Regions from separate parts of the Phytohabitans rumicis genome, predicted to be linked through region 3. Evidence: predicted binding sites of a transcription regulator. Region 3 holds the regulator's gene; each other region holds the start of a gene.
The links. Region 3 encodes HrcA, which represses chaperone genes, less so after heat shock. Its sites were predicted from a motif close to GGTTNGCACNCTCNNNNNGAGNGTGCNAACC; they were not measured.
Positions count from the first base shown of each region.

Region 1: a site for HrcA is predicted at 2,644-2,674, ahead of groL (chaperonin GroEL). Genes of this name have one in related genera too.
Region 2: a site for HrcA is predicted at 2,461-2,491, ahead of groL (chaperonin GroEL). Genes of this name have one in related genera too.

Region 1 covers NZ_BLPG01000001.1:7,765,103-7,772,380, reverse strand. The annotation lists partial or broken gene Prum_RS35320 (exo-rhamnogalacturonan lyase family protein) at 1-759, shown strand, start outside; gene Prum_RS55345 (exo-rhamnogalacturonan lyase family protein) at 804-908, shown strand; gene Prum_RS35315 (GAF and ANTAR domain-containing protein) at 921-1,649, opposite strand; gene Prum_RS35310 (GAF and ANTAR domain-containing protein) at 1,680-2,402, opposite strand; gene groL (chaperonin GroEL) at 2,773-4,350, shown strand; gene Prum_RS35300 (NAD(P)-dependent oxidoreductase) at 4,379-5,074, opposite strand; gene Prum_RS35295 (penicillin acylase family protein) at 5,389-7,179, shown strand; gene Prum_RS35290 (alpha/beta fold hydrolase) at 7,191-7,278, shown strand, end outside.
Region 2 covers NZ_BLPG01000001.1:4,842,095-4,849,372, reverse strand. The annotation lists partial or broken gene Prum_RS21800 (GNAT family N-acetyltransferase) at 1-47, shown strand, start outside; gene groL (chaperonin GroEL) at 669-2,291, opposite strand; gene Prum_RS21790 (cold-shock protein) at 2,625-2,828, opposite strand; gene Prum_RS21785 (serine hydrolase) at 3,163-3,951, shown strand; gene Prum_RS21780 (GNAT family N-acetyltransferase) at 3,948-4,448, shown strand; gene paaN (phenylacetic acid degradation protein PaaN) at 4,453-6,126, opposite strand; gene Prum_RS21770 (hypothetical protein) at 6,168-6,656, shown strand; gene Prum_RS21765 (GNAT family N-acetyltransferase) at 6,595-7,278, opposite strand, start outside.
Region 3 covers NZ_BLPG01000001.1:5,889,749-5,897,026, forward strand. The annotation lists gene Prum_RS26805 (enoyl-CoA hydratase-related protein) at 1-572, opposite strand, end outside; gene hemW (radical SAM family heme chaperone HemW) at 590-1,786, shown strand; gene Prum_RS54560 (DUF4870 domain-containing protein) at 1,779-2,417, opposite strand; gene hrcA (heat-inducible transcriptional repressor HrcA) at 2,552-3,574, shown strand; gene dnaJ (molecular chaperone DnaJ) at 3,612-4,745, shown strand; gene Prum_RS26830 (16S rRNA (uracil(1498)-N(3))-methyltransferase) at 4,971-5,684, shown strand; gene Prum_RS26835 (beta-glucosidase family protein) at 5,736-7,278, opposite strand, start outside.

The DNA of each region.
Region 1 (7,278 bases), 1.9 Mb from region 3:
GGCGAGGTCGACGTCTACCACCTCGGCCGCTGGAGCGGTCTCGGCTCCCGCCACAACGTGCAGCACTGGGGTTGCAGCTGCAAGCAGCTGCGCATCTCCAGCGCGGTCTACCGGCGGATCTACTACTACCTCACCGCGGACGAGCGGACCGGCGACCTGCTCGACGAGCTCGCCGTGCCCGAGGAGACGTTCGTCGCCATCGACCCGCTGCGCAAGGTCCGCACGGACCGGTACGTGCCCGACCCGCACGCCCTGTCGGTCAGCCTCGGCACGGATTGGGGCTCGCTGGCCGCCGCCTGGCTGACCCGCTGGGAACGGCACGGCGACGAACGCGCGCGGGACCGCCTCCTTGGCACGATGGCGGACATCGGAGCGCTGCGACACGGTTTCCTCACCGGCCAGGCGCGGCTCGATCTGAGCACCGGCCGCTTCGACACCACACGCGACAGCATCGACGTCTCCCACCTGTCCGCCGTCTTCGGCCTGCCGGAGATCGTCGCCGAACTGATCGATCTCGACCTCGGCCTTCCGCGGTTCGAGCGGGCCTGGCTGGACTACTGCCGGCTCTACCTGGCATCGCCGGAGCAGCAGGCGGCCGAGGTCGGCCAACCGCTGCGGGGCATCTCACTCGTGCAGGCCCACAGCCGCCTGACCGCGTACGCCGCGGCCCGCACGGGCGACGCGCGGCTGGCGGAGCTCGCCTGGCGCAAGTTCCTGCACGACGAGGGCGACCAGCTCAACCAGAACCCCTCCAGCGCGAACCGCACTGGCGGCTCACCCGCATCGACGGCACGGGCGTTCTCATGCCCGTCGACGAGGCGGCGTTCGTGTCCACCAACGACGCCGCGCAGTACGGCCTCGCCGCGATCCAGTTGCTCGCCCTCGTCCCACACGTACCCAGGCAGTAACCGCAAGCGGTGTCAGCGGGGCGGATTGGTGGCCGGCGGCGGTGCGAGCTGTTCGGTGCCGTCGACAATGGCCTGAGCGAGGTCGGTCAAGCGCAGGTTGCGGCTTCGGGCGCCGCCGCGCAGCACCGTGAACGCTTCGGCCATGTCCAGCTGGAGTCGTTCGGCCAAAACCCCTTTGGCCTGCTCGATCAGGATCCGGCTGCGCAGCGCGGTCTGCAGCTGTTCGGTGAGAGTGTCGCGGCGGTGGATGGCGCGTTGCTGCAGAAGCCCGATGGTGGCCACGTCCGCGAGTGCCTGGCCGACGCGCAGCTTGTCGTCGTCGAGAGGTCCCGGCGCGGTGTCGAACAGGTTCAGCGCACCGATCACCTCGGCGCGTAGGCGCATGGGCATCGCGTGTACGGCGACGAATCCGACCTCGGCAGCGGCGGCGGTGAAGGCCGGCCAGCGGCCGGCCGAGGACAGGTCCGCGACCGACACGGGTTGGCCGGTACGGAAGCAGTCCACGCACGGGCCCTGGTCGGTCTGGAGTTGGAAAAGCTCGAGCAGCCTGGTCCGCTCGGAGGAGGCGGCCACCACCTGCAACGCGTCTCGCTCGTCGGTCAACAGCAGGCCGGCTGCCGACACGCCCAACAACTGCACGCACCGCTCGGTCAGCACGTGCAGAAAGTCGATCACGTCGAAGTCGTCGACGAGAGTGTCGGCCATTTCGACGAACACGTCCGATAGCTGAATGCCGGCCATCTCACTCACCCTCGCAACACATTAGACCCATCAACGACTATCGCCCCCAGATTCGCGGTCGAATCGGAGGCGTCGGGCGACCACGTCAGCGGCCACGTCGCGCAGCCGCCGGTCGTGGGCGTACGCGTACGCACGCAGGCGGATGAGGGCCACCGCCGCGGTCACCCCCAGCTGCACGGTGATCATCCCGGTGGCCTGGTGCACCTCAGGGTGCGCAGGAGCGATCGGCTCCGACCGGCGTCCGTCAGGCCGCGGCCGGTCGTGCTGTGCCGCGTCGAGCAGCAGCGCGCAGGCGGTATCGGCCAACAGCAGCGCGTCAGCGAGTTGGTCGCCGTCCAGACCGCCGGGCTCGGCGCGGTAGAGATCCATGACACCGACATGGATCGCGCCGACCTGCAGCGGCAGCGCGAACACCGCGCGCACTCCGGCGGACACCGCGGCGGGGGCGAAAACCGGCCAGCGGGCCAGGCAGGCCGAGGTCGTCAGGTCGGCGGCCAACACGGGGCCGCCCTCGACGGCGTCCACGGTCGGGCCCTCGCCGAGGGTCAGGGCCAGCTCCGCGAGCTCGGCGGCGACCTCGCCGGTGATGTACACGGTCTCACGGGAGGGCGCGCCGAGCACCACGGTGATGGCGGCGCCGTCCACGCCCGCCGCCGGCAGTGCCGCGGCACAGACATGCTCGACCGTGACCGGCCCGCCGTGGGCGTTTTCGACGACCTGGCTCCACAGCCGCGTCCTGCGATCGGCGTTCACGGGACCGCGCCGTCCGGACACCGTGCCACCGCGGGTGGCTCCATGAGGGCGCCTCCGATACCAAGCGGTTCGTGAGGCCGCGGCGGGCAGGTGACGTAGGACGAGGTCCGGATCGAACGCGACGGACTCCCTGAGCGGCGGTGTCACCATCCAGCCTACGCCCAACACCCCGGATGCACGCGCGCCGCGCCTCGGTACGCCCACGGTCACTTGTGCTTTGGGTGTGCAGATGATGCACTGTGTTTAGCACTCGCCCTGTGCGAGTGCCAACCGAATGGGATGGGACCCCGGAGGGGGACCGTGTGCAGCGGTCATCGCAGGTCGGCCCGACCAGTGCCGCGTTCGGCACGACGAGCAGAGGACGACGCAGATGGCCAAGTTGATCGCGTTTGGGGACGAGGCCCGTCGCGGCCTGGAGCGCGGCATGAGCATCGTGGCGGACACCGTGAAGGTGACGCTGGGCCCGAAGGGCCGCAACGTCGTACTGGACACCAAGTGGGGCGTGCCCACGATCACCAACGACGGTGTCAGCATCGCTGAACAGATCGACCTTGACGACCCGTACGAGAAGCTGGGCGCCGAGTTGGTCAAGGAAGTCGCGAAGAAGACCGACGACGTGGCCGGCGACGGCACCACCACCGCCACCGTCCTGGCCCAGGCGCTGGTGCGGCAAGGGCTGCGCAACGTCGGTGCCGGCGCGAACCCGATCGCGCTCAAGCGCGGCATCGAGGCCGCGGTCGCGGCGGTGGTCGAGGCGCTGAGAAACCAGGCTCGGGACGTGGAGACGAGGGAGCAGATCGCCGCCACCGCGTCGATCTCCGCCGGTGACGCCGCCGTTGGCGAGATCATCGCCGAGGCGATGGACAAGGTCGGCAAGGAAGGCGTCATCACCGTCGAGGAGAGCAACACCTTCGGCCTCGAGCTCGAGCTCACCGAGGGCATGCGCTTCGACAAGGGCTACATCTCGCCGTACTTCGTCACCGATGTCGAACGGATGGAGACCGTTCTCGACGATCCGTACCTGCTCATCGTCGAGAAGAGGATCTCGAACCTGAACGACCTGCTGCCGATCCTGGAGAAGGTCATGCAGGCGGGCAAGCCGCTGATGATCATCGCGGAGGACGTCGAGGGCGAGGCCCTCGCGACCCTGGTCGTCAACAAGGTCCGTGGCACCTTCACGTCGGTGGCCGTCAAGGCACCCGGCTTCGGAGACCGGCGTACGGCGATGCTGACCGACCTCGCGATCCTCACCGGTGCCCAGGTCATCAGCGAGACGGTGGGCCTCACCCTGGACAACGCCGGACTCGACACCCTGGGGGTGGCTCGCAGGGTCGTCGTCACCAAGGACGAGACGACCATTGTCGACGGCGCCGGGGACGCCGACCAGATCGCCGGCCGGGTCGCCCAGTTGCGCACCGAGATCGAGAACAGCGACTCCGACTACGACCGCGAGAAACTGCAGGAGCGGCTGGCCAAGCTGGCCGGCGGAGTCGCGGTGGTCAAGGTCGGCGCGGCCACCGAGGTCGAACTGAAGGAGCGCAAGCACCGCATCGAGGACGCCGTACGCAACGCCAAGGCCGCCGTCGAGGAAGGGCTGGTGGCCGGTGGCGGGGTGGCGCTGGCCAACGCCGCGGCCAGCGCATTCGACAAGCTCGACCTCGCCGGCGACGAGGCCACGGGGGCGAACATCGTGCGGGTCGCGCTGACCGCGCCGCTCAAGCAAATCGCCGTCAACACCGGCCTCGAGGGCGGCGTGGTGGCCGAGAAGGTCCACTCCCTCCCGCCGGACCACGGCCTCAACGCCGCCACCGGCGAATATGTCGACATGTTCAAGGCGGGCATCGTCGAACCCGCCAAGGTCACCCGCTGCGCGCTGCAGAACGCCGCGTCGATCGCGGCGCTGTTCCTGACCACGGAGGTGCTCGTCGCCGACAAGGCGGCACAGTAGATCGCGCGGGCGTCCAGGTCGTACGCCGTCACGGCGCGGGAGTCGTGGCGGCGTGCGCGATCGCCGACGGTGTTTGGCGGCCGACGATCGCCGGGGCCTCATGGACCAACTCGTCGTTCCTGAGGGCCTCCACCATGAACAGGGCGAAGTCCACACGGCGGGTGATGTTGCTATCGAGGATCGGATCGCCCGTGTGGCGGCTCCACACCGGTAGGCCCTGGCTGTCGCCCTCCTCCAGGTCGCTGCCGCGTACGACGGTCCACCGGGTGTCGCTGGCGAAGATCCGCCGGCAGGCTTCTACCTGGTCGTCGAGGTCGACGAGGCGTGCGAGCTTCGCGAGCCGGCCGACGACCTTGACAAGTGCCTTGACCTTCCAGGAGTACACGTCCAGGCCGTCGCGCGTGATGTGCCACCCGCAGGAGAACACGAGACGTGCCCCGGGACGTGCGTGGTCGAGCACGGCCTGGGCCGTTCCCGATGAGTAGTTGTCGACCCCGAGCGGCACCAACACGGTCAGTACGCCATCGCAACCGGCGACCGCGCGTGCGATGACCTCCCGGTCGTTCGTCGCTCCCGCGACGACGGAGATACGCCCCTTGAACGCGCCCAGCTTGTCCACGCTGCGTTCCCGGCACACGCCGACCACCTCGTAGCCCCGGTCCAGCGCGTGCCGCACCATGTACTGCCCGAGCTTTCCAGAAGCCCCAACGATGCAGATCTTCACGTCTTCATCTCCCTGCGTAGGCACGTTGCGACCGAGGGAGCTCTCGTCGCCAAGCGGACTCTTTTCAGATCACCGGGGTCCAGAGCGACACCACGAGCCTACGCCCGATCGATGTGAGCGGTTCCCAGGCGACCCGAACAGGGGTACGTTGAGCCTGACATTCAGCGTTCTCAACGCCTTCTTCCTGCTGCCCTGGACCCCGGTGGCGTACCCGCAACGCCAAGGTCCGTTTTTCAGCCGAAGGTGGGCGACCATGTCACTCTGGGGCTCGGGGATCAGAGCTACATCGCACCCGCCACTGAGGGCAGGGCACCGTGAAGCCCGCTGGTGCCGCGGTGCTGATCGTCGCCGCGCTTGTGGTCACGACCGCACCGGCGGGCGCCGTGGCCGCGAAGCCGGCGACACCGGTCGCCGGTGTGGTGCGTGACCAGTTTGGACTGGCGCACGTACGGGCGGGCAACCGCCATGAGCTGTTCTTCCTCCAGGGCTGGGTGCACGCGCAGGACCGGCTGTTCCAGATGGACCTCAACCGGCGCGAAACCAGCGGGACGCTCGCCGAGCTGCTCGGCGACGCAGCGATCCCGCAGGATGTCCAGTTCCGCACGTTCGGGGTCCGCCGGGCCGCGCAGCGGTCGCTGGCGGCGTTGTCGGCGTCGACGCGCCGCGATCTCACCTCCTACACCGAGGGCGTCAACCGCTGGGTCGCCCAGCACCCGCTACCCGCGCAGTACGCCGCAGCGGGCGCGCGGTCATTCGTTCCTTGGCAGCCGTTGGACAGCGTCACGGCCCTCAAGTGGATCTCCTTCCAGGTGTCGCTGTTCGACGGCCTGCGGGATCTGAGCTCGACGGTCGCCTTGCAGGCCGCGATGGCCGCGGGCGCGGCCGGCGGCTTCGACGGTGGTCTGCTGTTCGCCGAGGACGCCTACCGCTCGCAGCCGTTCACCAGCGCCGCCAGCGTGCCGGACGCGACCCGCGCACCCGCGCCCACGACAGCCAAGGCGGCCGGTGCCGGAAATGCGACCGCGGCGCGGGTGGATCCCGCGCGGCTGGCCGACGCGGCGCGGCTGTCGGCCCGGTGGCTCGCGGCCGCGGGAGGTCTCGACGCCTTGGTGCCGCTGCTGGCGGGTGAACGCCGGCGGGGCTCCAACGAATGGGTGGTCAGCGGTGCACGGACGACCACCGGCCGGCCGTTGCTGGTCAATGACCCGCACCTCGGCCTGGGCGCACCGTCCACCCACCTGCTCGCCGCGTTCGACCGCGCGCGACGCTCGGCGGATCCCACCCTTCGAGCCCTCGGCGGCAACCCCGCCGTGGTCGAGGCCGCCGGCCGGCTGCGGGGATGGGACTTCACCACTCCCACCGGGGTACGGCGTGGCTACGACGCCGGGGATACGTACCGCGCGAATGTCCCCAGTGGACCGTCTGCTGTGGAGAAGGCTCGAAGTGTCAACGCGACCGTCTACAGTGCGTGGCGCTCCCAGATCCTGCGCGATGCCATCGACGCCCCGCTCGCGTCACTCGGCCTCCCGCCACCCGGCGGTGACATCGCCCTCGCCGACCTGCGCATCCTCCTGGAGGGCCGGCCACAACCGGGCGTTGGCGCCACCGGCATCGACTTCTTCGCCGTACCCGGCATCGGCGACCACGCTGTCGCACGCGACGTCGTACTGCTGCGCTCCCTCGCCCGAGCGCTCGACGCGCTCGCCGGCCCCGACTACGCCCCGGCGTTCGCCGGCTCGCACGACCAACGGGACTACCGCTGGGGCCAGCTGCACCGCATCGTCCTCGATTCGCCCCTCGGGCCGGCGTTCTCCGTGCCCCGCGTACCCGGTCCGTTCCCGCCATCCATCCCGGGCCTGCCCGGCCTGTCGGTCGACGGGGCGTACGGAACCGTGGACGCGGCCTACCACAACGTTCGCGCCACCACCGCGGCCGACTACATGTTCTCCGACGGCCCGGCCCGCCGCTACATCGTCGAGGTCACTTCGACCGGACCGCGGGGCGTTGACTCCCTGGCCGGCGACATCGACGACGGCACGCCACGCCACGGGCAAACCGACCTGCTGTCGAGATACCTCGTCAACGAGCACTACCCGCTGCTCTGAGAGGAAATGCCATGAGGACGCTGCGGCGAGCCGGTACGGCGGCACTGGCGCTGGCGACCGTGGCGGCGATCGCGATCGTCGGCACGCCCGGCACCGCCA
Region 2 (7,278 bases), 1.0 Mb from region 3:
GCGCCCGCATAGAACGCGTCTTCTTCCTCTACCAAAAAAACCTCTAACCCACCCCACCCCTCACCCGCCCTCGCCGCCGCGCGCCGATCAAGGCTTTGCCCGTCGATCAAGGGCAAATGGTCGTGCTTTGATCTCCAATCCACGGCCGTTTGCCCTTGATCGACGCGGAAGTCCTTGATCGACGCGCCGCACGCCGCCTGCGGTGCGGGCCATCCTAAGCAGGCGAAGCGGACATGCGGATCGATATTCCCGATTTAGTCCGGAGTGCCGGTACCCGCCCATAGCGTGTGCCGTGGAAGGAGGAGATCATGGCCAAGGACAGACGACCAAAGGACGATCTCCAGACCATGGCGAAGTCACGGATGGCTCACATGCCGGCCGAGACCGCCGGAGGCAGGCTCGACGAGACCGCGGACCCCGGACCGGACGGGCGGAACGCCGATCCACGGCGTGACATGCCCCAACGGCGCGACATGCCGCCACGGCGAGACACGCCACCGGGGCGCGGGATGGCCCAGCCGTCCGGAGCGGACTCTCCGGAGGAGCCGCTGACCGATACGCCCCCGACGACGTCGCGGGCGGACAAGCAGCGCAACCAGCCAGGGCGCTGATCAGCAACGCAAAGGGGCGAGCCGGAGAACCGGCTCGCCCCTTCTGCTGAGACGGACTTAGAAGTCCATGTCCCCGCCGCCGGGCGCGCCGGCCGGGGCCTTGTCCTTCTCCGGCTTGTCCGCCACCACAGCTTCGGTGGTGAGGAACAGTGCCGCGATCGACGCCGCGTTCTGCAGCGCCGACCGGGTCACCTTCGCCGGGTCGATGATGCCCGCAGCCAGCAGGTCGACGTACTCCCCGGTGGCCGCGTTCAGGCCGTGGTTGGTGTCGAGGTTGCGCACCTTCTCCACCACGACGCCGCCCTCGAGGCCGGCGTTGACGGCGATCTGCCGCAGCGGGGCGTCCAGCGCGATCTTGACGATCTGCGCGCCGGTCGCCTCGTCGCCGCTCAGGTCGAGCTTGTCGAAGGCGGTCTTGCCGGCCTGGACCAGCGCGACACCACCACCCGGGACAATGCCCTCCTCGACGGCGGCCTTGGCGTTGCGGACCGCGTCTTCGATGCGGTGCTTGCGCTCCTTCAGCTCGACCTCGGTGGCCGCGCCGACCTTGATGACCGCAACACCGCCGGCCAGCTTGGCCAGGCGCTCCTGCAGCTTCTCGCGGTCGTAGTCGGAGTCGCTCTTCTCGATCTCGGCGCGGATCTGGTTGACCCGACCCTGGATCTGGTCGGCGTCACCGGAACCGTCGACGATGGTGGTCTCGTCCTTGGTCACCACGATCTTGCGGGCGCGGCCCAGCAGGTCGAGGGTGACGGCGTCGAGCTTGAGGCCGACCTCCTCGCTGATGACCTGGCCACCGGTGAGGATCGCGATGTCGGTGAGCATCGCCTTGCGGCGGTCGCCGAAGCCGGGCGCCTTCACGGCGACAGACTTGAACGTGCCGCGCACCTTGTTGACGATGAGCGTGGCCAGGGCCTCGCCCTCGACGTCCTCGGCGATGATCAGCAGCGCCTTGCCCGACTGCATGATCTTCTCGAGGATCGGCAGCAGGTCCTTGACCGACGCGATCTTGCTGTTGGCGATCAGGATGTAGGGCTCGTCGAGGACGGCCTCCATCCGCTCGGCGTCGGTCCAGAAGTACGGCGAGATGTAGCCCTTGTCGAAGCGCATGCCCTCGGTGAGCTCAAGCTCGAGGCCGAAGGTGTTGCTCTCCTCGACGGTGATGACGCCTTCCTTGCCGACCTTGTCCATCGCCTCGGCGATGATCTCGCCAACGGTGGCGTCGCCGGCGGAGATCGACGCCGTGGAGGCGATCTGCTCCTTGGTCTCGACGTCCTTGGCGATCTTCGCCAGCTCCTCCGCGACGTTGGCGACGGCCGCCTCGATGCCCCGCTTCAGGGCCATCGGGTTGGCGCCGGCCGCCACGTTGCGCAGGCCCTCGCGAACCAGCGCCTGGGCCAGGACGGTCGCCGTCGTCGTGCCGTCACCGGCAACGTCGTCGGTCTTCTTCGCGACCTCCTTGACCAGCTCCGCGCCGATCTTCTCGTACGGGTCCTCGAGCTCGATTTCCTTGGCGATGCTCACACCATCGTTGGTGATGGTCGGAGCACCCCACTTCTTCTCGAGCACGACGTTGCGGCCCTTGGGGCCCAGCGTCACCTTGACGGCGTCGGCGAGGGTGTTCATACCCCGCTCGAGGCCACGGCGCGCCTCTTCGTCGAACGCGATAATCTTGGCCATACGGCGTTGTCCTCCACTGGACATCCACTGCGCCCCGAGCCTGTCGACTCACGACGCGCACCTTCGAAAAGTCACCGCCTCGCGGCAGCGACGATCCGTCGGCCGGGCCGGATAGCCCGCGACGACCGGCCCGTGTCGCGCGGACGCGACCGAGCCTCACCGTCCCGACCTTTGGCACTCACATGCCGCGAGTGCCAATCACCTGTTTAGCACTCTGCCGGGGGGAGTGCAAGCGCGTCCGGTGAACGGGGGATGACGGGTGGGAACCCCGGGAAAAGCAGGAGGCGGGGCCGGATCCACCGGTGCCCCGCCTTGAACGCGTCCTGGACGTACTCAGGCGATGAGGCGAACCTTCTCAGCCTGCGGCCCCTTTTGGCCCTGCGCGATCTCGAACTCCACGCGCTGACCGTCGTCAAGCGCCTTGTAGCCGTCCATCTCGATCGCCGAGAAGTGGACAAAGACGTCCTGCCCGCCGTCTACCGCGATGAAGCCGTAGCCCTTTTCGCTGTTGAACCACTTGACGGTGCCCTGTGCCACGGTGCACTTCCCTCACTTCGATGGTGCTGGGTTTTCGACAACCCCCGGCCGAAGCGTTCGCTGGCCGGGGCCGCCGATCCGTGGTCCGGGGTGGTCCGTCGAACACAGCGGCCGAAATCGCACGCTACACGAGGACCCTCGCCCGTGCACTACCCCAAACCGGACACCGTGGTCGTGACCCGGCATCCTGCCACCGCCACCAGCGACGCTGACTCGTTGAATAAATCGTGGTTTCGCGAACGCCCGGACGGCGCGGCCGGCACCGGGCCCGACCCCGCTACGGGTGGCTCATGGCGGCTTCCGCCGCGGCCATCCTGGGCACCTTGGGGCGATCATGGTTGTCGATGCCGCCCCCGAGGCCACGCGGTGGGTAGCCGGCGCGGCGCCCCTGCCACCGACACCGTCCGCGCCGCCGTCGCTCACCGTCTCACTGCGCCGGGGCCCGGTGTACGTCGACAGCACCGGCTTCCTCTCCTGGGCCCTGCTCGATCGGCGTACCGGGCGGATCAGCGGCTCGGCGAACCTCACCGCGCCCAGCGACACCATGTCGATGGTCAAGTCCTGGATCGCGGCGGACTACCTGCGGATGTCGGCCGAGGAGGGGGTCACCCCGGACGAGGCCCGGATGCGGCAGCTCACCATCATGATCCGGGACAGCGACAACGCCGCCGCGCAGGCGATCTTCAAGCTGGTCGGCCGGCGCGCCTCGATCGAGCGCCTCATCGCGATCTGCCGACTCACCGACAGCAGCCCGTACCGGAACCGGTGGAGCAACACCACCGTGTCCGCCCGGGACACCGTACGGCTGGGCGCCTGCCTCGCCGACGGGCGCGCGGCCGGGCCACGGTGGACACGCTGGCTGCTGAACGAGATGCGCCAGGTACGCGGCGCGGGCGACTTCGGCGTGCGGGCCGCCCTCCCGGTGCCGATCGCCGAGACGGTCGCCATCAAGAACGGCTGGCTGCTGCGCGACGAGGACAAGCTGTGGCACGTCAGCTGCCTGGCGATCGGCGCCGGGTGGGTGCTCGCCGTGCTGGCCCGGTACCCAGGCCCGTTGGGCTTCGGGTACGGCACCGAACTGTGCCGAAAAGTCGGCGCGCAAGTCGTTAGGGTGGCGGCGTGACAGCTACGGTGCGCCGCGTACGGCCCGAAGATGCCGCCCGCATGCGCGCGCTCCGGCTGGAGATGCTCGCGGACACGCCCCTGGCGTTCCTGGAGACGCTCGCCGAGGCGGCCGCCTTCCCGCACGCCGAGTTCGCCGACCGGGTCGCCCGCAACTCGGTCGGCGGCTTCTGCGCCCAGTTCGTTGCCGAGGCGGACGGCCGCCTGGTCGGCCACGCGGGCGGCATCGCGTCGCCCGAGGAGGCCAAGCTCACCGTGATCTTCGCGGTGTACGTGACCCCGACCCGCCGGGGCACGGGCGTGCTGGCCGAGCTCGTCGAGGGCGTCGCCGCGTGGTCCCGCGACGTCGGCCGGCCCGAGCTGCTGCTCGAGGTCGTCGTCGGCAACGACCGCGCGGTGCGGGCGTACGAGCGCTTGGGCTTCGTGGACACCGGGATGCGGGTCGTGCACCCCACCATCCCGGTGCTCACGGAGCTGCAAATGCGCCGCCGCGCCTAAGCCATCACAGGTGGCGGCGGGACTGGACGATGCGGAAGCGGCTCGCCACGTACGCGCCGTCGGTGAGGGCCGCGTTGGCCGCCGGGTTGGCGCCGCTGGCGTGGAAGTCCGAGAACGCCGCCGACTGGTTCACGAACACCCCGCCGGTCAGGTTGCAGGACAGGTGCACGCCGGTGTCGAGCGCGGCCGCCTCGGCCGCGTCGAGCACCTTCTCGTCGGTCGAGTAAACCCCCGCCGTCAGCGCGCCCCGCTCGCCCACCGTCGCCCGGAAGATGTCGAGGCTCTGCGCGGTGGAGTCGGTGCCGATCACGAATGAGATGGGTCCGAACCACTCGCGGCCGTAAATCTGGTCGGCGTCCGCGGACAGCTTCACCACCGCCGGGGTACGCACGACCGCGCCCTCGTACGCGGGATGCGCGACGACCCGCGACTCCAGCACCGGCTCACCGACCGACTTGACCTCCTCCAGCCGGTCCAGCACCCCATCGTTGACGATCGCCCCGGTCAGCTCGACGGCGCGGGCCGGGTCGCCGGTCAGCTTGCCGACCACGCCCGCGATGCCGGCGGCCACCTCGTCGAAGGTCTTGTGCCCCTGGTCGGTGCCGATGCCGCCGGACGGGACGAGGATGTTCTGCGGGGTGGTGCACATCTGTCCGCTGTAGAGAGTCAGCGAGAAGCCGATGTTGCGGCACATCCCGGCGAAGTCGTCGGTCGAGTCCACGACGATCGTGTTGACCCCGGCCTTCTCGGTGTAGACGGCGGCCTGCCGGGCGTTGGCCTCCAGCCAGTCGCCGTACGCGGTCGAGCCGGTGAAGTCGATGATCTTCACCTCGGGCCGGAGCGCGAGCGTGGACGCCAGCCCTTCGCCCGGCGTCTCGGCGGCGAGCAGTACGAGGTTGGGGTCGAAACCAGCCTCGGCGAGCACCTCGCGGGCGTACTTGACGGTGACGGCGAGCGGCAGCACCGCGCGGGGGTGCGGCTTGACGATGACCGGGTTGCCGGTGGCCAGCGACGCGAAGAGCCCCGGGTACGAGTTCCACGTCGGGAACGTGTTGCAGCCGACCACCAGCGCCACGCCCCGCGGCACGACGTGGAACGTCTTGGTCATCCGCAGCGGGTCGCCCTTGCCCGCCGGCTTTTCCCACTCGGCCTTGCCGGGGTGCCGGGTCATCTCCGCGTACGCGTAGGCGAGCGCCTCCAGCGCCCGGTCGAGCGCGTGCGCCCCACCGGCCTGGAACGCCATCACGAACGCCTGCCCCGTCGTGAACTGCACCGCGTTGGCCAGTTCGAACACGTGCGCGTGCAGCCGGGCCAGGATCTCCATGCACACGCCGGTGCGGGCCTGCGGACCGGCGTCCCGCCAGGCCGGCAGCGCGGCCGTCGCGGCGGCGATCAGGGCGTCGACGTCGCTGTGCGGGTACGTCACGCCCAGCTCGACGCCGAACGGGCTGGCTTCCGTGGCGACCTGGCCGTTGGTGCCCGGCTGGTCCAGCGGGAAGAGGCCGCCGAGATAGGCCCGGAACGCCGCCTCGCCGTCGGCGGCCGCGGTCTCGCCGTACACCCGCGGGCTGGGCGACTCGGGGTAGGCCGACCAGTAGCCGCGCTCGGCGATCGCGGTCAGCGCCCGCGCGAGGGTGTCTGCGTGCTTCTCGTACAGATGCTGCGGGGTCTCCGTCATGCCAGTCATCATGCCGCAGTTGCCGTGCGATGCTGAGCGCTATGCCGACGTGGCACGCCGTGCGCAGCACGCTGACCTGGATCAACGGCACCTCACTGGCCGCGGTCGCGCTGGCGGCGGCCACCCGCACTCCCCTGGTACGCGGACCGGGCGGCGTCTTCGTGGCCGGCGGCTACCGGCTCCGGGTGCCCAGGCAGAAGTGCTTCACCGTCGGGACGGTCGTCTTCACCAAGCGCACCGCCGACTGGCTGCTCGACCCCGAACGCGCCGACCTGCTCGCCCACGAGACCCGCCACGTCGGCCAGTACGCCGTGCTCGGCCCGTTCTTCTTTCCGCTCTACTTCGCCGCGTGCGGCTGGTCGTACCTGGTCACCGGCGGGTACGGCGCGCGCAACTTCTTCGAGCGGCACGCCGGGCTCGCGGCAGGTGGCTACCGCGAGCTTCCACTGCGTCCGTGGGCGACTCGCCTCAGAGTGAGAGCTGCCAGTTCCCCCAACCGTCGATCGCCCGGAACCCCATCGCCTCATTGATCGAGATCATGTGGTCGTTGACGCCCGCGTTCCACGTGTCGATCGAGCGCAGCGCCGGCTCGTGCGCGCGGGTGTAACGCAGGTTCTCCACCTTCACCAGCATGCCCAGCCGGTGACCCCGGTGGGCCGGATCCACGATGGTGATCTGCTGGAACGCGTGCCAGTCCACCGTTCCCGGGAAGTCGATCAGCGTCCACGCGACAACCCGGCCGCTCTCGTCGTGGCGTACCCCCGTGTGGTAGCGACGGCGGCCGCGGGCCGCGGCGACGGCGTCGATCGCGCGGACCTTGACCGCGTCGACCTTCTCCGGCTCCCATTCGAGGTCGCCCATCGGCGCGTCGGCGAGCAGCCGGCCGTCGAGGTAGGCGATGTCGTCGATGTACTCCTCAGGAGTCGCGCCATTCCACTGGACGAGCGAATAACCGGCGGCCCGCTGGTACGCGGCGGCCAGCGACTCGTCCAGCGCCTTGTCGTCGACGGCCGTGACGTCCAGCCGGCGGCGCACGTCGGTCAGGGCGTTCTTGAAGCCCATGGCCTCGGCGAACACGCCGCCGGCCGGGTCGCGCGCCACGCCGCCGGGCAGCGTCTCGATCGCCATCGTGTTCATGCGCTTGCGGCCCAG
Region 3 (7,278 bases):
GCCGCCGTCACCAGGCCGATCTGCGCGGCCCGCCGCCCGTCGAAGACGTCCCCGGTCAGGAAGAGCTCCGCCGCGGCCCGCGGTTGCAGCCGCGGCAGCACGGTAGCGGAGATGACCGCGGGCACCACGCCGAGCCGCACCTCGGTGAACGCGAACGTGGCGTCCTCCGTGCAGATGGCGATGTCCGCGGCCGCGATCAGGCCCAGGCCGCCCGCCCGCGCCGGCCCGCCGACACGCGCCACCACCGGCTTGGGAAACTCCCAGAGCCTCGCGAACACGTCGCCGAGCATCGCGGCCGGAACTGTGCCGGATGGCTCGCTCCGCTCGCTTTGCCCGGAGGCGTACGCCGCGGCGGTCTCCTTCAGGTCGGCGCCCGAGCAGAACACCGGCCCGGTGTGCGAGAGCACCACCACCCGCACCTCGTCGTCCGACTCGGCCGCGGCGAGGGCGGCCAGGAGCTGCGTCATCAGCGGCGTGGACAGCGCGTTGCGGTTGTGCGGGCTGTCCAGCGTGAGCGTCGCCACGCCCTGCCCGGTCTCGACGCGTACCAGCGCATCGCCCTCAGAAGTCATGCGGGCAGACTAGTCACATGCCCAGTGCGCTTCCCGATGGCGACGCCGTGCCCCGCGACGGCGCGCTGCCGCCTGGGACCCAGTTGGGCGGGCACGGCTTCGGCGTGTACGTCCACGTGCCGTTCTGCGCCAGCCGGTGCGGGTACTGCGACTTCAACACGTACACGGCGGCGGAACTGGGTGGCGGCGCGAGCCGGGACGCGTACGCCGGCACGGTGCTCGCTGAGCTGGCCCTGGCGGCCACCGTGGTGGCGCCGCCCCGGGTCGACACGGTCTTCGTCGGCGGCGGCACGCCGACCCTGCTCGACCCCGATGACCTGGCCCGCATCCTGGACGCGATCGACCGCACCTGGGGGCTGGCCGCCGGCGCCGAGGTCACCACCGAGGCCAACCCCGAGTCGGTGACGCCGGCGTCGCTGCAGCGGCTGCGCAAGGCGGGGTTCACCCGGGTCTCCCTGGGTATGCAGTCGACCGCCCCTGGCGTACTCCAGATTCTGGATAGGCGGCACACCGCGGGCCGGGCGCCGGCCGCGGCGCTGGAGGCCCGCGAGGCCGGTTTCGACCATGTCAACCTCGACCTGATCTATGGCACGCCGGGGGAGTCGGCGGACGACTTCGCCGCGTCGCTGGACGCGGCCGTGCGGGCGGGCGTGGACCACGTCAGCGCCTACGCCTTGATCGTGGAGGAGGGCACCCGGCTCGCCGCGCGGATGCGGCGCGGCGAGCTGCCGTACCCCTCGGACGACGTCGCCGCGGACCGGTACCTGGCCGCGGAGGCGGCGCTCGACGCGGCCGGCTTCTCCTGGTACGAGGTGTCCAACTGGGCCACGAGCGAGGGCGCCCGGTGCCGGCACAACCTGCTCTACTGGGCCGGCGGCGACTGGTGGGGCCTCGGTCCGGGGGCGCACAGCCACGTCGGCGGCGTGCGGTGGTGGAACGTCAAGCACCCGTCGGCGTACGCGGGCCGGCTGGCCGAGGGGGCCTCGCCCGGCCACGGGCGGGAGGTCCTGTCGGCGGCCGACCGGCGGATGGAGGACGTGATGCTGCGGCTGCGGCTGGCGTCGGGGCTGCCGCTGTCGGCGCTCGACGGCGCGGGGCGTGCGGCCGCGGCCCGCGCGGTGGGCGACGGGCTGCTGGTGGAGCGGGCCGGGAGCGTCGTGTTGACGCTCCGCGGCCGCTTGCTGGCCGACGCGGTGGTGCGCGACCTTACTTGATGATGGAGACGCTCATCGGGTAGTTGTACAGCTGGCCGTCGTTGGCCTTCACGCCGCCGATGATGCCGAAGACGATCGCGATGATCATCGCGGCGGGCGCGAGGATGAAGCCGATCAGCGCGCAGACCAGGATCCAGCACACCACCGTGATGATCGACCACAGCAGCTGGAAGTTGAGCGCGGCGATGGCGTGCGCGCGGACGGTCGGCGACTGGTTGCCCTTGGCCAGGAGTGCGACGAGCGGTCCGACCCAGCCCAGCGTGCCACCGCCGACGAACGCGCCGGCCGCGCCGCCGAAGTGGGCGACCAGGGCCCAGGTCTTCTCCTCATTGTTGGCGTAGCCCGCCGGGGCGGGGCCGCCGTAGTACCCGCCGGGCGGACCCTGTGGCGGGTAGCCGGGCGGCGGATATCCCCGCCGGGCGGTGGTGGGTAGCCGCCGCCAGCCGGCGGTGGGTAACCCGTGCCGGGTGGCGGGGGCGGCGGTGTATCCGCCGGTGGCGGAGCGTAGCCGGGAGAGGGTGCCTCGCCCGGCATCGAGTAGGACGCTGGAGGTGGTGGCGGAGAGGTCGGATCCGGGGGCGTCGCCCCGGGGTCGCTCTCTCCGGGAGGGCGAGGTGGTTCTGTCATGCAGGCCACGGTAGGACTACCGATCAATCCGCGCTACACAACACACTCATTGAGTTGCCTAAAGTGATCATCGCGAGCGTACGGGGATGCGACGTAGACTGGCACTCGCTACAGTCGAGTGCCAAAAGGGGGTGAGTCATGAGTCTGGACGACCGCAAGCTCGACGTCCTACGCGCGATCGTCGAGGACTACGTGGCCACCCAGGAGCCGGTCGGCAGCAAGGCGCTGGTCGAGCGGCATCAATTGGGCGTCTCCCCGGCCACCGTGCGCAACGACATGGCGGTGCTGGAGGAGGAGGGCTACATCCGGCAGCCGCACACCAGCGCCGGCCGGGTACCGACCGACCGCGGCTACCGGCTCTTCGTCGACCGGCTGTCCCGGGTCAAGCCGCTGAGCCCGGCCGAGCGCCGCGCGATCGAGCGCTTCCTGGCCGGCGCCCTCGACCTGGACGACGTGGTGCACCGCACGGTCCGGCTGCTCGCGCAGCTGACCCGGCAGGTCGCGGTGGTGCAGTACCCGAGCCTGGCCCGCTCGTCCGTGCGCCACCTGGAGCTGGTGCCGATCTCCACGACCCGGCTCATGCTCGTGATGATCGCCGACAGCGGGCGGGTCGAGCAGCGGCTGGTCGAGCTGCCCGGTCCGGTGCACGTCGACTCGGTCACCGACCTGCGCCGGCGGGTCAACGAAAAGCTGGTCGGCAAGCGCCTGTCGGACACCCCGCCGCTGGTGCAGGCGCTGGTCGACGAGGTTTCCCCGGACGACCGCAACACCATGGTCACCCTCGCCACGGTGTTGCTGGAGACGCTCGTCGAGCGGCACGAGGAGCGGATCGCGCTCGCTGGCCGTGCCAATCTGACGCGTGGCGGGTTACTTGACTTTCAGGGCTCGTTGCAGCCCATCCTGGAGGCGCTTGAGGAGGAGGTCATCCTGCTCAAGCTGCTCGGCGAGGTCGACGCGACCACGCTGCGCGTGCGCATCGGAGACGAAAACGAGATCGACAACCTGCGGTCCACCTCGGTGGTCAGTACCGGTTATGGGCCGGGTATGACAATCATGGGTGGCCTCGGCGTCCTCGGGCCGACGAGGATGGACTACCCCGGCACCATCGCCACGGTGCGCGCCGTGGCACGCTACGTAGGCGACCTGTTGGGAAATACCTAGCCCGGGACAGCGCGAGAACATGAGGACACGGAACGCAGTGGCCAAGGACTACTACGGGATTCTCGGTGTGAACCGGGACGCATCCGACGACGAGATCAAACGCGCATACCGGAAACTGGCTCGCCAGTATCACCCGGACGTCAACCCGGATCCGGATGCGCACGAGAAGTTCAAGGACATCAACGCCGCGTACGAGGTGCTGTCCGACGACCAGAAGCGGCAGATCGTCGACCTCGGCGGCGACCCACTCGCGCCCGGCGGCGGCGGTCCGGGCGGTGGTCCCGGCGCGGGTCCGTTCGTCGGATTCCAGGACATTATGGACGCGTTCTTCGGCACCGCGGCGGGCACGCGCGGGCCGCGGTCGCGCACCCGGCCGGGCGCCGACGCGATCTTGCGGCTGGAGCTCGACCTGGTCGAGACCGCGTTCGGCGTCGAGGCCCCGATCACCGTCGACACCGCCGTCCTGTGCACCACGTGCTCCGGCGCGGGCACCGCGGCCGGCACCCACCTGGCCACCTGCGAGGCGTGCGGCGGGCGCGGCGAGGTGCAGTCGGTGCAGCGCACGTTCCTGGGCCAGGTGGTCTCGTCCCGCCCGTGCACGGTCTGCCAGGGGTACGGCACGGTCATCCCGCACGCGTGCGCGACCTGCGGCGGCGACGGCCGGGTCCGCACCCGCCGGTCACTGACCGTCAAGATCCCGGCGGGCGTCGAAGACGGCATGCGCATCCGGCTGGCCCAGCAGGGCGAGGTCGGGCCGGGCGGCGGCACCGCCGGCGACCTGTACGTCGAGATCCACGAACGGCCGCACGACGTCTACTCGCGCAAGGGCGACGACCTGCACTGCCGGGTCACCGTCCCGATGACGGCCGCCGCGCTCGGCACCCGGCTGACCATCAAGACGCTCGACAGCGAGGAGCAGCTCGACGTCAAGGCCGGCACCCAGCCCGGCGCGACGTTGCGGCTGCGCGCCCGGGGCGTACCGCACCTGCGTGGCACCGGCCGCGGCGACCTCTTCGTCCACCTGGACGTAAGAACCCCCACCAAACTAGACCCCGACCAAGAGCGCATCCTGAGAGACTTCGCCAAAACAAGAGGCGAGGAAGTAGCCGAGTTAACCAAACAAGGCGGCTTCTTCAGTCGCATGCGCGACGCCTTCAACGGCCACGCGTGAGCGCGCCGCTCTCCCCCTGTCTCTCCCCGTTGATCAGGGAACGGCTCTGGCGTGTTGCGGCGTGGCAGGGGAGCGGCTCCCTGATCACCGGGATCTTGTGAGCGCGCGCGGCGGCGTGGCGCCGTTTTGTCAGCGGCGCCGCGAACCAGAGCCCACCGCGGACCCGGTCGCCGCTGGGAAAACGGTGCCTACGGGCGCCGCCGCGCGCGCTCACAAGAAGGCGCTGTGAGCGCGCCGCTCTTCCTCGTTGACGCGCTGCCCAGCGGGGACACCGCCACGCTGGGCGGGGCGGAGGGGCATCACGCGGCCACCGTCCAGCGGCTGCGGGTCGGGGAGGATCTGGTCCTCGCCGACGGGCGCGGGGGCACGGCCACCGCCGTGGTCACCGCCGCCGGCCGCGGCAGCCTCGACCTGCGCATCATCTCCCGGGGGTACGCCGAGGCGCCCGACCCGCGACTGGTCGTGATCCAGGGCATCGCCAAGGGTGATCGGGGCGAGCTGGCCGTACAGGCGATGACCGAGGTGGGTGTCGACGAGATCGTGCCCTGGGCGGCGGTCCGCTCGGTGGTGCAGTGGAAAGGCGAGCGGGGCACCCGCGCCCACGACAAGTGGGTGGCGACCGCCCGCGAGGCGGCCAAGCAGGCCCGCCGCCCCTGGCTGCCGACCGTGGCGCCGCCGGTGTCGACCCGCGAAGCGACCGTGCGGGCCACCCTGGTCCTGCACGAGGAGGCGGAGACCCGGCTGTCGACTGTGGACCTCCCGGCCGCTGGCGAGATCGCGCTCGTGGTCGGCCCCGAGGGCGGCATCGCCCCGGAGGAGTTGGCCGCCTTCGAGTCGGCCGGCGCAAGCTTGGTCCGCCTGGGCGAGCAGGTCCTCCGCACCTCCACGGCCGGCGTGGCGGCCCTTTCGGTGCTATCCGCGCGGCTGGGACGGTGGTAGGGCCGCGTTGATCAGGGACCAGCTCTCTCGGCGCGCCGCAACACGCCCGAGTTACTCCCTGATCAACAGGGTGGTGGTGAGGCGGATGTCGGCCGCGCTGTGGGCGGCGGACACCACGTAGTCGCCGGGGACGACCTGCCAGGCGGAAGCGTGCCAGGTCTCGAAGGTGCGCTGGGGGAGCGGGATGCGCACGGTGGCCGGGTCGCCGGGGGCGGCCTCGGCTACGGCGAAGCCGGCTAGCCAGCGGGCCGGGCGTTCGGGGTCCTCGGTGGACGGTCCTACGTAGAGCTGCACCACCTCGCGGCCGTGGCGCTTGCCGGTGTTGCGCAGCTCCACGACCGCGCACATGTCCTCGATGGACAGTTCCTCGTACGCCCACGTCGTGTAGCCCAACCCGTGCCCGAACGGGAAGAGCGGGTCGGAATCCTTGCCCCGGTAGCCGAGGAACACGCCCTCGTCGTACGGCAGGGCGCCGTCCAGCGGCGTGACGGGCAGCGCGTCCTCGTCACGGCGGGGCCACGTGGTGGGCAGCCGCCCGCCGGGCTCCGCCACGCCGAGCAGTACGTCGGCGAGCGCGGCACCCGCCTCCTGGCCCGGAAACCAGGTGAGCAGGATCGCGGCCACCTGGTCCGCCCACGGCATCAGCACGGGGGAGCCGGCGTTGACGACCACCACCGTACGCGGGTTGGCGGCCGCGACCCGGGTCACGAGCGCGTCCTGGTGTCCGGGCAGGGCCAGCGTCGTACGGTCGAAGCCCTCCGACTCGACCTCCTCGGTGGTGCCGACGACCACCACGGCGACGTCGGCCGCGGCGGCGGACCGGGCGGCCTCGTCGAGCAACTCGTCCGGCCCGGCCGTGGGCGGGGCGTGGCCCAGCGTGAACGCCACGAACCCGGGGAGCCCGACCCGCTGGGTGAGCAGCACGTCGACCGGCTCCCCGGCGGCCAGCTCGACCGGGAAACGGCGCTCCTCGGCGGAGAGGAACACGGCGGAGGCTTCGTCTTCCCGGTAGATCGAGCCGTCGAAGAGGGTCCGCCCGCCGGCCGCCAGCGTGAACTCGCCGAAGCCCGCGATGGCCAGCTCGTGCGTACCACCGGCGGTGGGCGTGCACCGGGCGGACAGCTCGATCGTGGCCAGCTCGTACGGGTCGACGCCGGCCGGCGGCTCGCCCATCCAGCGGACGGTGGCCTCGGGCAGGGCAGTCCGGTACAGCTCCCGCCCGTCGGCTGCCCGGAGGGTGGCGGTGATGCCGCTCCACTGTGGAGCAGCCGCGGCCGGGATCCGGCGCCGCGGGTCGGCCCCGATCGCGTACGTCACGGTGGCGTCCGGCAGCGCGGCGGTCAGGCCGTCCAGCGGCGAGATGACGTACGGCGGGTGGACCAGCGCGCTGCCGCCGCCCTGTACGCGCGCGTCGGTGGCCAGCACCCCCGACACCGCCACGCTGCGCAGCGCGCCGGCGTCGAGGGGCAGCACCCCACCGGCGTTGCGGGCCAGCACGAACGAGCGGGTGGCGACCTCGCGGGCCACCGCCGCACCGTCCATAGTGAACTTCAGCGGGGCGGGCTCGCCGCCGAAGGCGCCCACCCGCTCGGCG